DNA from 3 places in the Vibrio apostichopi genome. Region 2 is predicted to be linked to each of the others. Evidence: predicted binding sites of a transcription regulator. Region 2 holds the regulator's gene; each other region holds the start of a gene.

Region 1 (4,293 bases), 540 kb from region 2:
TATTGGAAAACACCATTTATTGAAAAACACATAGCTTATCGAATTAAGCTTTTTCTGGGATTGCTTCAAGCAGTGCAACCATTTGGTTCCAGAATAGCTCAACGGTGTCGATCTTCACTTTCTCATCTGGAGAGTGAGGGAACTTGATCGTTGGGCCGAAAGAAACCATGTCCATGTTCGGGTAAGGTTCTTTGAATAGACCACACTCAAGACCAGCATGGATAACCATGATGTTTGGTTTGTGACCGTAGATGCCTTCGTACATATCGCGGAAGATGTGCATGATTTCTGAATCAGCGTCTGGCTTCCAACCTGGGTAAGCACCAGAGAACGCGATGTTCGCACCAGCCAGTTCAGCAACAGAGTGAAGCATGCCTTCAACTTGCTTACGGCCAGAGTCGATCAGTGAACGAATCAGGCAAAGTACCGTGATTGAGTTTTCTTCTGTTGTGATAACACCAACGTTTAGAGAAGTCTCAACAACACCTTCAATCTCATCACTCATACGAATCACGCCATTTGGACATGCGTTAAGTGCTGCGATAAAGCGAGCCTGTTCTGCTTGAGCAAGGGTACCCATTTCAACGGCTACTTCTTCGTTGAATGTTACGATGCTGTCTTCGATTTTCCCCAGCTCAGTAGATAGAAGCTCGGTGTAGTAGTTGTATAGCGAAGCCAGTTTGTCTTGGTTTGCAGCCGGTACTGCCACCGTTACGAAGCCTTCACGAGGGATAGCGTTACGAAGGCTACCACCTTTGAACTCTACGATACGAAGATCTAGCTCTTTTGCGTGACCCGCTAGGAAACGAGCAAGCAATTTGTTTGCGTTTGCACGACCTGTGTGAATATCACAACCAGAGTGACCGCCTTTAAGGCCTTTTAGCGTTAGCTTACGTGTAACGAAATCAGCAGGGACTGCATCACGAGTGATGTCGAAAGTCATTGCGCCGTCGATACCGCCAGCACAACCCATGTACACTTCGCCTTCTTGCTCTGAATCGGTATTAAGAAGGATATCACCTTCTAACCAACCCGCTTCAAGACCGAAAGCACCCGTCATACCCGCTTCTTCATCTACGGTTAGTAGAACTTCGATAGGGCCGTGCTTGATTTCGTTTGAAGCAAGAACCGCTAGGCAAGAAGCCATACCCATGCCGTTATCAGCGCCAAGTGTTGTGCCTTTTGCTGTAACCCACTCACCATCGATGTATGGCTGGATAGGATCTTTAGCGAAGTCGTGAACCGTGTCTTCGTTCTTTTGTGGAACCATATCGATGTGCGCTTGTAGCACAACACCTTTTTTGTTTTCCATGCCTGGCGTTGCAGGTTTAGTAATGAATACGTTACCCGTTGGGTCGCGACGTACATTTAAACCTTGCTCTGTTGCCCAAGCAATAATGTATTGAGCTAGCTCTTCCTCATGCTTAGAAGGATGTGGGATTGAGCAAATCTTATCGAAGAACTGCCAAATAGGGGCAGGGGATAATTTACTGATCTCAGAATGGAATTCAGACACGGATGACTCCTTTTTTATTTGGTAACCATATATTTAGGATTCTTATGAGTAAAAACCTAGAACAAAAATCTAAAATATGGGTCTGTTTTGATGGCAACAGCATACCACTTGAGGCTTTTGACGAGTAGCGCTTCTAAACGTCAAATGTTTCAATTTTTGAAAGCGGTCTTGTTCATTTGATCACAAGTAAGTGTGTTGATGCTTATAAATGGTGTAAGCAAACGTTTGTTTAAGTCTATTTTGTAATTTAATTACAAAATTAAGTTTCTTAAATAACCAGAATTAGCCAAAAGTGTGACGTACAGCAAAAAATACTTGTAATCTTTTTTCTTTCGGGTATATTAATAACCAACTTCTGAAGTGAAGAGTAAATGCTCAAAGGATGAGTCCGTTTTATCGCCTCCAAGGAACCGAGAAATCAAATTCGTTTTTTATTGATTTATTAAGGTGATAGTTATGAAAGGTTTACCATCTGCAATGTTCTGGCTTAACAGCTCTGTTTACACTAGCAACTTTGCATACCCTACAAGCTTCGGTTACTAATACCGTAAGCATGTAACTCGAACAGTTTTGTTCACCCCTATATATTGGAATTCTTTTACAGCCCTTTTGGTTGACAGATTCTACCGCCACTCAGTTTTGAGTGGCGTTTTTTTTGCCTGCTACTTTTACCTACCTGTTAAATTCATCATTTTTTGTTATTCACAGTGGTTGTTTTTTAAACGCTAAAATATCAATTTGCGTATTATTACTGATCCTGTTGAAAAATACACAACTCTTGTGGGTTTAAATTGAGAATATGATGGCTACATTCTCAATGGAAATAACCGATGGTTGAAAAAATAACCAAGTAATCTTATCGTGTTTTTGTTATATAATTTGTTGTTTTTACAGGTTTTTAATCTTTGGTTCCTGTCTTTTTAATCGCTTTGTTTCATACGGCATTCTGATAAATATCGATTAGAGCCTTAATTCTATCTGGAATTTGTTATTTGATAACTTTATAATCCACAGCCAATCGTTTACGCAACCGTTTACTTTTTACCCTTATAGGATTCGATAATGTTCGAAAAGCTATTCAAACTCAGTGAAAATGGCACCAATGTGCGCACTGAAATCATCGCAGGTCTAACAACCTTCCTAACAATGGCTTACATCATTTTTGTAAACCCAATGATTCTAGCTGATGCTGGTATGGACCATGGCGCTGTATTTGTAGCAACCTGTTTAGCGGCAGCTATTGGCTGTTTCATTATGGGCTTTGTCGCTAACTACCCAATCGCACAAGCACCAGGTATGGGGCTGAATGCCTTCTTTACCTACGCTGTTGTTATGGGCATGGGTTACACGTGGCAAGTTGCTTTGGCAGCGGTTTTCGTATCTGGCGTCATCTTCATTTTCTTAAGCATTTTCAAGATACGTGAATGGATCATCAACTCGATTCCTATGTCTCTGCGTGTTGGTATCTCTGCGGGTATCGGCCTTTTCCTTGCGTTCATCGCACTTGGTAATGCAGGCATCGTTGTTTCTAACCCTGCGACTAAGGTTTCACTTGGCGATATCACTGCGATAGCGCCAATGTTAGGTGCGCTTGGTTTCTTCCTGACTATTGCTCTTGTTCACCGCGGTGTGAAAGGTGCTGTAATGATTGCGATTCTAGCAATCACGGCTATCGGCATTGCAATTGGTGACGTTCAATACGGCGGCATCATGTCTACTCCACCAAGCCTAGCGCCAACGTTCATGCAGCTTGATTTCTCTGCTGTATTTGAAATTGGTATGATTTCAGTGGTATTCGCATTCTTGTTCGTCGATTTGTTCGATACAGCGGGTACTCTGGTTGGTGTTGCTACGAAAGCAAACCTAATCAAAGAAGACGGTAAACTGCCTCGTCTAAACAAGGCACTACTTGCTGACTCAACAGCAACGTCTATCGGTGCATTGCTAGGTACATCAAACACGACATCTTACGTTGAGAGTGTTGCGGGTGTTGCTGAAGGCGGTCGTACCGGTCTAACTGCGGTTGTAGTTGGTATCTTATTCCTACTGGCTCTTTTCTTCTCGCCACTTGCAGGTATGATTCCGGCTTACGCAACATCAGGTGCACTTTTCTATGTAGCCATTCTGATGATGTCAGGCCTAGTTGGCATTGATTGGCGTGATCTTACGGAAGCTGCACCAGTCGTGGTAACATGCCTGCTTATGCCGCTGACGTACTCTATCGCTGAGGGTATCTCACTAGGTTTCATCGCTTACGCTGCAATTAAGCTGCTAAGTGGTAAAGGTCGCGACGTTTCACCTGCTGTGTGGGTAATGTCGGTTATCTTTATTCTTAAATACATTTTCGCTTAATCGTCTAGATTTCTGCTTAATCGCTGAAGAGGCTATGTAAGGCATAGCCTCTAATAACATGACAAAATTATTAGGTTTTATACTATGAGCAACAAATTCGTTATCACTTGGGACAACATGCAGACTTACTGCCGTCAACTAGCTGAAAAGCAAATGCCAGCAGAACAGTGGAAAGGTATCTGGGCAGTAAGCCGTGGTGGTTTGGTTCCTGGTGCAATCTTGGCTCGTGAACTAGGTATTCGTCACGTAGATACGATTTGTATTTCTAGCTACGACCACGATCACCAACGTGATATGACAGTCGTTAAAGCTCCTGAAGGTGACGGCGAAGGTTTCCTAATCGTTGAAGATCTTGTTGATAGTGGTGACACTGCACGCAAGCTTCGCGAAATGTACCCTAAAGCGAAACTGATCGCTGTATGTGC
Region 2 (4,293 bases):
TCCACAGAGCAGTATTGAACACCTCGATCTGAGTGATGTACAAGCTCACCTGTATTCTTCCGCTCTTTCAACGCGTTTAAAAAGGCCTGCTTGACCGTGCGAGCTTTCATATCATCACCTATGTGATAGCCCACGATTTTTCTTGAGTAAGCGTCCGTCACTAAACTGAGATAAGTACTACCACACCGCGTTGCTAGATAAGTAATATCTGCAACCCATAATTGCTCTGGTCTTTCCGGTATTAAGCCTTCTTTGATTCGATTTGGATGGCAGTAAAAGCGATGATTACTGTTTGTGGTTCGATGATAAGCCCTTCGATTCGGCACTAATAATCGATTCATTCTCAGCAGAGAAAATAAGCGGTCTCGACCGATTTCAATATCATTCTGAGCAAGTAAATACTTGATCTTACGAGCCCCTATACGAGGGTGCATCATCCTTTGCTCCTTCACAAAACCGAGTACTGATTCATCTTTCTTTGTCTGATGAATTTCTGTAACACAGCGCTTGTAGAAAGCTTGTCGTGTAATACCGATGAAGTGACAAGCTTTAGTGACGGTCAACTTTCTGACCGTTTTTTCCTTAATAACTCGGCCTTGCGCTTCTTTGAGATTCGGACACCGAAATCTCGATCCATGACTTTTACAACCGCTTCAAAGAACTCAGCTTTGAGCTGAGTCTCTTCTAATTGCTGCTCGAGTTCTTTGATTCGTTGCTCTGGGGTTTGAGTTGAGGAAGAGTTTGACATAGTCGCTCCTAACGCTCTCGATTGTTCTGTTCCTTTAGACCAATCTAGTTGACCATGTTTGCGAAGCCAAACTAAAACGGTAGAGCGACCTTGGATCCCATAACGTTCTTGAGCTTGCTTATAAGTCATTTCGCCTTTTTCAACTTGGCTTACGACTGCCAATTTAAAGGCAAGAGAATAATCTCGTTGAGTACGTCTACTTGTTGTTTTCATGACACTCTCCAATTTCATGTTGGAAATGTGTCAACCATATTTAGGACGGTACAACTTTTATAAAAAAAGCCGCAAGAATGCGGCTTAGTTATGTAGATAGTTTGAACTGACAATATTAATTGACGCGACTGATAAGCTCTTCACGACGTTGCTGCGGTATTACAGACCAATGAGTACCATTGATCGCACCTTCAAGCGCCCAAAGCAGCTCAATGCTGACTGAGGAAGCATGCGATTCCTTGATGGCGTTAAATGCGTTTACAGAGCCAGATTCATATAAACATTCTACGGAATCGATCCCCGCCTTTTTCAACATACGCTCGGTAGCCAGTCGAAGGTTAGGGAGGTCCTTTAGTCGAGTTGGCTTAGCAGAAGACTGCTCAGCTTTCTCTTCTTTAGCAAAACCCAGAGACGTCGTAGCAAGTTGCAAGATTTTTTCTTGGTCTTGCCACAAACCTTCCGGCAATGCGAAATACTTAGTGACGACAGGGAAACCACGTTTTTTGTAGACGTATGGTTGAAACCCTTGTTGCTCGAATTGCTTTGTTGTGTCTTTGTCCGCTCTTATGTGCAGCTGGTCATTTACAACCAGAGCAAACATAGTGTCATCAGCAAAAAGCCCGAATCCACCAAACATTGAGCGTGATTTTATTTTTCCTAGGGGCTCAAATAATTTCATTGAGTCCTTTAGTATCGGTTTATCCATGTTATTTATCTCGGTGTATTTGAACTACGCCACCAAATAAGCAGGTCCGAGAGATTAGCAAAATGTTGCAATTAAATTGTCAATAAGCCGTAAATTACTAAATTGTTAGTAACTACTGCATTTTGCCATCGGTAACCCCGCTACCATACCAACGAGTGGTTTAGGCCGGAAGCTTTGCGTCTCACTCTTTCGAGTGGTTTGCCCTGTGCGTGACTGACTTAATAGAATAAAGTTTTTGTTGAATGAGGCTCACACCTGATATTTCAAAATGTGATGTTGCTTCAATTAATGATCTTGGTGTTATGCAACTGGGTTTATTTTGGCTGCTTATAAAAAAAGCGCACCCAAAGGTGCGCTTAATGAAATTAAACTCGATTTATCAATTAATTTAACGTTTTAACTGTGCTTCGTTCAACAATTTCAGGATGCATTTCGAAGACACGTTTTTCATGATCTTTATCTTTAATGCGTTCCAATAAAATTTCGAATGCATTTTTACCAACACGACGTTTAGGTTGGTGAACCGTCGTCAATGGTGGAGAGAAGTATTCTGCAAGTTCAATGTTGTCGTAACCGATAACCGAAATATCTTCAGGAATACGAATGCCTTGCTGTTGCAGGCGACTCATTAGGCCAAGTGCCATTGTGTCGTTAAAACAGAACACAGCGGTAGGGCGATCTTCCATCTGAGCAATTTTATCAGCCGCAAGTACAGCGGTATCACACTCAAAGTTACCTTCAATGATGAGCTTTTCGTCGGTTGTGACCTTCGCTTCATTGAGTGCGCGTTTGTAACCCGCGATGCGTTCTACACATGCTGCTTTGTCTAAGTGGCCACTTAAACAAGCAATCTTTGTGTGACCACGTTCTAGCAGGTACTTAGTTGCTAGGTAGCCGCCTTCTTCAGAGTTATCGATGATTTTATCAGCCTGAGAGGTTTCAGGCCCCCAATCCATGACAACTTTTGGGATATCTGCATGGCGATCTAACATGCCACGAAGTTCTTCTGTTAAGTCAGAACACATAACCAAGATGCCATCTACACGTTTTTCTGCAAGCATTCGAATGTAGTCACGTTGCTTCTCATAGATACCACCCGTGTTACACAGAATCAAAGTGTAACCTTGACGGTAGCAGTAGCTTTCAACACCATCGATCACTTCAGAGAAGAAGAGGTTTGTTGATTGAGTCACTAGCATGCCGATAGTGCGTGTTGAATTGCATTTCAAGCTACGAGCAACAGCACTTGGCGCGTAGTTTAATTCGTCAACGGCTTTGTTTACTTTCTCTTGAGTCGCTTCTGCAACAAAACGCGTTTTGTTGATTACGTGAGAAACGGTGGTAGTTGATACGCCTGCTAAGCGAGCGACATCTTTTATCGTGGCCATGGTTTTATCCTATTAGAAGCTACTTTCCCAAAGTACGGAATAAAGTAGCCGTTAAGCTACCTAACTAAGAGCTTAAATTTGTAGGGCTCTTTGGGGTATTAAAGTGCTAAAAAACAAAAAACCGCTATTGAGCGGCTTGTCTTAACACCGAAATGCTCTGAACTTAAATAAGCATAGCATTTCGTGAATGTTTCATATTTTATCGTTTGCGGTCACAATTTTAGACTGACTAGAAATTACTCGCAATAAAATTCACCCAGAAATCTGGGTGAATTGTCACATTTTATTGAATTTGTTTACTTAATCATCAGCGAATCTTATTCACCCGCTAAATACTGAGTGTCCAGATTACAGAAGGCAACGAGAAGAGAGGCAACCGATGCATAGAAACCGAATGAATCGATCTCACGACATCTAGCGTTGAACTTTGGTACCCAAGTAAGAAGTTGTTGTTCAATAAACTGTTGTTGAACAGCGAACGATTTTTCTAATTCTTCTTCAAGCTCAGTTTCATTTGAACGGATGATGAGATTACCAAGGAAATCAAGTTCGATAGCAATGTGGTCGGCTGGTTCTTTTAGATCTTGGTTTACCACCAAGTTGTGCTTAGCCATGATGTCTTCCATGTCTTTGGCTGGCTTGTCGTTTAACAGACCCGTTTCGCCGATATACATTGAAGCGTAAGGTAGAGCACCATGTTTATCTGTCTTTAAGAATAGATCGCAGAAGTCAGCAGACAGTTCTAGTTGGGCATCTTCACGTGTTTGTAGACGGTTCAATGCGTCTACCAGTTTATCAATCGCAGGCTTAAGTGTTTCGTTTTCGCCTAAACCAGTCAGAAAAGAACGAATCTCAACAGAGTGGTAGTGATCGAGTTCTTCTTGTGTGAGCTCTTTAGCGAACAAGCTTGATAGCCACCAGTATATTTCAGCTCTTTGTTCGTTGAATGCTTTCGTATCTTTCATTTCATAGATCCTGATTTAGTCTTGTGATGTTTATATACCCAAGCATCGTGAAGTCATTTGGGCATAAGCACACCAAGGCTCAATAACAAGGTTATTTGCTAAACGCAAAGTGACTCGTTAGTCGTAATGCCTATATTGAATTGCGATGGACGATAAATAGCAAGGTTTTAGATTGTCTTGTATCAAAAAAGATTCATGTTTCTCGCTTTTATCTGCTGTACCACTAGAATTGTTACTAGTTATGAATAGAATGGTTACTGAAACTATTAAATA
Region 3 (4,293 bases), on a different replicon from region 2:
TGTTTTGGGGTTGCTGATGGTCGTTCGGTTTGGTGGAAGTATATTGGGTTCAATAGGGATTCTATTGCAGAACTGCCAATAAGCGCAGTTAACATGTAACTGCGTTTATTGATGAATTATAAAGAATTAGTGAATCAATAAATCAGCTTAATCCGATAATGTTGCCATTGGCATCGATGTCGAGAGACATGAAAGCTGGTTTATCCGGTAAGCCAGGCATGGTCATTACATTGCCACACAAAGCGTAGATGAAACCTGCTCCGGCACAAAGCTTCAGTTCTCTAACGGGTACATCAAACTGGGTAGGCGCGCCTTTAACTTGTGCTTCTGTCGAAATAGATAGCGGTGTCTTTGCCAAACACACTGACAGGTTGCTGTATCCATGTTGATTGAATTCAGCGAGTTGTTTCCTCGCTAAAGGTGATAGCGAAATACTTGCTGCACCATAACCGACCTCGGCAACTGCCATTAGCTTTTCTTCTAAGCTCTGCTCCGACTCATAAAGCGGTTTAAAGTCGCTCTCGCTTTCACAAGCATTGACCACGGCTTGAGCTAACAACGTCGCACCTTCGCCGCCTTTACCAAAAGCTTCGCTGATTTCAACGGTCACATTCGGATCAAAATCGGTGATCAGCTGTTTCAACGTGTTCAATTCTTGAATCGAGTCTTGTGGGAATTGGTTGATGGCGACAACGGCAGGCACTTGGTATTGCTTAACGTTGTTGATGTGCCATTTTAGATTCTCAAAGCCAGCGATAAGGGCGTTTTGGTCATCATTGAAGATTGACTCTGGCAATGCTGTACCCGGTCTTAAATCGTATAAGCCTGAGTTAGCTTTTAGGCCACGTAGTGTTGCGACGATCACTGCGCAATCAGGTTTTTTATTCGATGCTTTAACCTTGATGTTGCACGCTTTTTCAAAACCCATGTCGGAGCCGAAACCGCCTTCAGTCACAACAAAATCACTCAGTTTGAGAGCAATCTTATCGGCAATGATTGAAGAGTTACCATGTGCAATGTTTGCGAAAGGCCCTGCGTGAATCAACGTTGGCACCCCTTCAAGTGTTTGCATTAATGTTGGTTCAATTGAATCTTTCATTGTTACGGTCATTGCGCCTGCAACGTTGAAGTCATCTGCGGTTAATGGCATGCTTTGGTGGTTATAAGCGAGTACCACACGACCAATACGCTTGCGCAGGTCTTGAAGGTCGTCAGCTAACGCAAGAATGGCCATGAGCTCTGAAGCGGCCGAGATATCAAAGCCATCTTCGCGTTCAAAACCGTTGATTGTTTTGTCTGCCTCGTTCTTACCGACAGTGATCATGCGCAGTGCACGATCATTATGGTCGAGCACGCGTCGCCAAACGATTCTGCTTGGGTCTATATCTAGCGCTTTTAAGCCAGAGCGTGCTTCAAAGGCTTCTAATCCTTCACGTTGCTCATGATACAAACGAGCGTCAATAGCGGCAGAGGCGAGGTTATGAGCTGCTGTCACTGCATGAATGTCGCCAGTTAGGTGGAGGTTTAACTGCTCCATTGGCGCCACTTGAGAATAACCACCGCCAGCAGCACCGCCTTTGACACCAAATACTGGCCCCATAGAAGGTTGACGAATACACGCCATCGCAGATTGGTTAATTTTAGCGAGACCTTGTGCAAGACCAATTGTGGTGACTGTTTTACCTTCACCGAGTGGCGTAGGTGTAATAGCAGTCACAACGATCAATTTGCCGTCTTGTTGCCCAGACAGGCGTTCAAGGGAGCTTAAAGAAACCTTAGACTTATGGAGTCCTAGCGGTTGATGTTCATCTTGATTCAGGCCTGCTTGTTCAGCAACCTCACTGATGTTTTTAAGGGGAGTAGAGCGACAAATATCAATATCAGATAGCATATTTGATCCTTATATCAGAACCGAAAGGTGGTACGTAAACGTTTGCGTGGCGATAGTACTGTATAATTTTGCCAAGTAAAGGCAAACCACACGAATTATGTGCTGGAAGATAACAGATCTAAAGAGTCATTGCGCGAGATCAAATCTTAAACAAGCAAAATATTCGATTTGATTACCTTTAATTGTGTTTGCATAAATAACGAATACAAAAAGGGCTGCATATAGCAGCCCTTCGATAAATGGGTAATCTAACTAGGCGTTAACCTCAACCAGTAGACAACCTAATAGGATCGATTAACGATCCCAGTATGTTTCTTCTAAGCTATCTTCACGTTCCGGTAGGGCACGAGAAAGGCGAGGTGAGTGTTGAGTCAATACCTCGTAGCTTACACGGTTGGCATACTTACAAATTTGAGACAATGACGAGTACGTTAGACAAGCGTGCTCGTGTTTCTCTGAGTTTGGCACATTCACGTGGTGGTAGCTGTTCGCTGCCATATCGTGTAGCAGTGCAGAAAGTGCACCGTCGCCTGCGCCATTGGTGTTCTTAATCTCAAGTGGACCACCAAGGTAAGGGCCAATGTGAGAGTACACTTTTACTGGGTCTACACAGTCTTGCTTACGCATAGCACGGCTAAATTCAAACTTGTTGAACTCAGGGATGTTACCCGGTAACAGTGGCAGTGTGGTTTCACGTTTCGCTAGTTCGTCCGTGTAACCTGCCATGTACAGGCCAATAGGGCCAGCGGTACATAAAACAAGGTCAACCCATTCAAGCGCTTTATTCGCTGCAAGTAATGGATCTTTTTCACCGGTTAGTGCTTCACCTTCGTCTTCGTTCATAGCGACGATAGTGACGTTCTCTTTCAGGTATTCTTGCCACCATTCAGCATTACCTTCGATCACGTATTTAGTACCAAGCGTCAGTACAACAGGCACATTGTGTGCTTTCGCATATTCAATCGCTTTTTGTACGGCTTTTGGCATTGGATCTTCAGGCTTGCCGCGCATTAGGTATGAAGATACAACCAATGCAGATGCTTTTTCGAAAATTTGCTCAGGAATACTTTCAGGAAGCAGTTGATTCATGTGTCCTTCGTTGATCGCAAACGTACGTTCGCCATCTTCGGTAATCAGCGTGTAACAACGACCAATTGGACCATCAACTGTTTGTAGGTGGTTTAAGTTCATGCGAGAAGAGGTACGGCAAAGGTAGCGGTAACCAAACGAGCCTACTTCGATTTTCTTAGACATAACGCCAAGCAGAACCGATTTGCTGTCTGCAAGAACAGAGTAGTTGTGCAGCGTATTACCAATGGTATCGCCAGGGTACTGATGCGTGATCAAACCACGTTCAACTAGCTCTTCGTACAGGGCATCGGCTTTACTTTCTTCCAGTACAAGCGAGTGACCTTTACTCAGTTCGTATTTTTCAAGGAACGCGTTGTCAACACGGGCTTCGATATCAACAATAGTTTGACCTACGCCGACAATAGTCGCGCGATGCAACTTAGGCGTTTGTTGAATTTGGTTGACCAACGGATCACGGGCGTGAGTTGGAAAATAGTGCTTAGATTTACGCTGTCCAGGAAACTTCATATGAAAAATACAGTGAAAAAATTTTGCCGCATGATATCACATTTTGTTTCTGTTTCTTTCATTTTTATTACATTTTGAATCACCTGCACAATGTCTGTACAGGTGATTCAAGCTCATTATTCCGTAGGGACTAACGTAGCAGGATCAACGTAAGCCTTTGTACCCCATAGAGGAACAGTGGAAAGGCTGTGTTTGAAGCTACCCTCTGTTTCTTTAGTGGTGTAAGACAAGTAGAGCAATGATTGATTCTCTGCGTCGTAGATGCGGCGAACTTTCATTGTTTTGAAAAAGATACTTTTCGATTTCTTAAATACCACTTCACCTGATTTACTCTTATCTATTTGAGCAATCATTTCAGGGGTGATTTCACCGGTTTGACGACAAGAGATTGAGCTATCACTTGGATCCGATAGGCTAAGGTTCGCTTCGATGGATGCGATATGACAAGTTACACCCGCGATCTTATCGTCGTCTAAAGAAGACATCTTGATATCCTTCATTGTGAAGAAACCAAGAGAAACGTCGCCAACCTCGTTGTCTGAGCAGCCAGCCAACAATGTCATGATACCAACTGCTATTAAGGCTTTTTTCATAAGAAGTCCTTTTTATTTATATAGTTCTGTTTACTATAGGAATATTGAAAGCTTGAATACGAGTGTAGAGCTTTTCACCGAGTTCTTAAAGGATGTTGTTGGAGAATGAAAAATATGAAGCATTTAAAGTACTTGTTGGCCTTGGTCATGCTCTGTATGCTCTCTGCTTGTAGCTCGGCACCTCAGTCGACCATATGTCTTCCAAATAAC

The links. The regulator PurR, encoded in region 2, represses purine synthesis genes. The targets are predictions, from matches to a motif close to TNANGNAAACGTTTNCNTNA.
Region 1: a site for PurR is predicted at 2,539-2,558, ahead of QUF19_RS13475 (NCS2 family permease). Genes of this name have one in related genera too.
Region 3: a site for PurR is predicted at 1,922-1,941, ahead of QUF19_RS25305 (formate--tetrahydrofolate ligase). Genes of this name have one in related genera too.

What each region holds. Positions count from the first base shown of each region.
Region 1 is NZ_AP028067.1:3,029,251-3,033,543, reverse strand. It holds gene QUF19_RS13480 (aminoacyl-histidine dipeptidase) at 44-1,516, opposite strand; gene vcdP (small protein VcdP) at 1,973-2,059, shown strand; gene QUF19_RS13475 (NCS2 family permease) at 2,579-3,868, shown strand; gene gpt (xanthine phosphoribosyltransferase) at 3,953-4,293, shown strand, end outside.
Region 2 is NZ_AP028067.1:2,492,978-2,497,270, reverse strand. It holds partial or broken gene QUF19_RS11090 (IS3 family transposase) at 1-961, opposite strand, end outside; gene QUF19_RS11085 (TfoX/Sxy family DNA transformation protein) at 1,077-1,667, opposite strand; cyclic di-GMP riboswitch class I at 1,795-1,880, opposite strand; gene purR (HTH-type transcriptional repressor PurR) at 2,051-3,055, opposite strand; gene torD (molecular chaperone TorD) at 3,373-4,020, opposite strand.
Region 3 is NZ_AP028068.1:1,914,872-1,919,164, reverse strand. It holds gene QUF19_RS25305 (formate--tetrahydrofolate ligase) at 143-1,891, opposite strand; gene QUF19_RS25300 (inosine/guanosine kinase) at 2,186-3,490, opposite strand; gene QUF19_RS25295 (CreA family protein) at 3,607-4,083, opposite strand.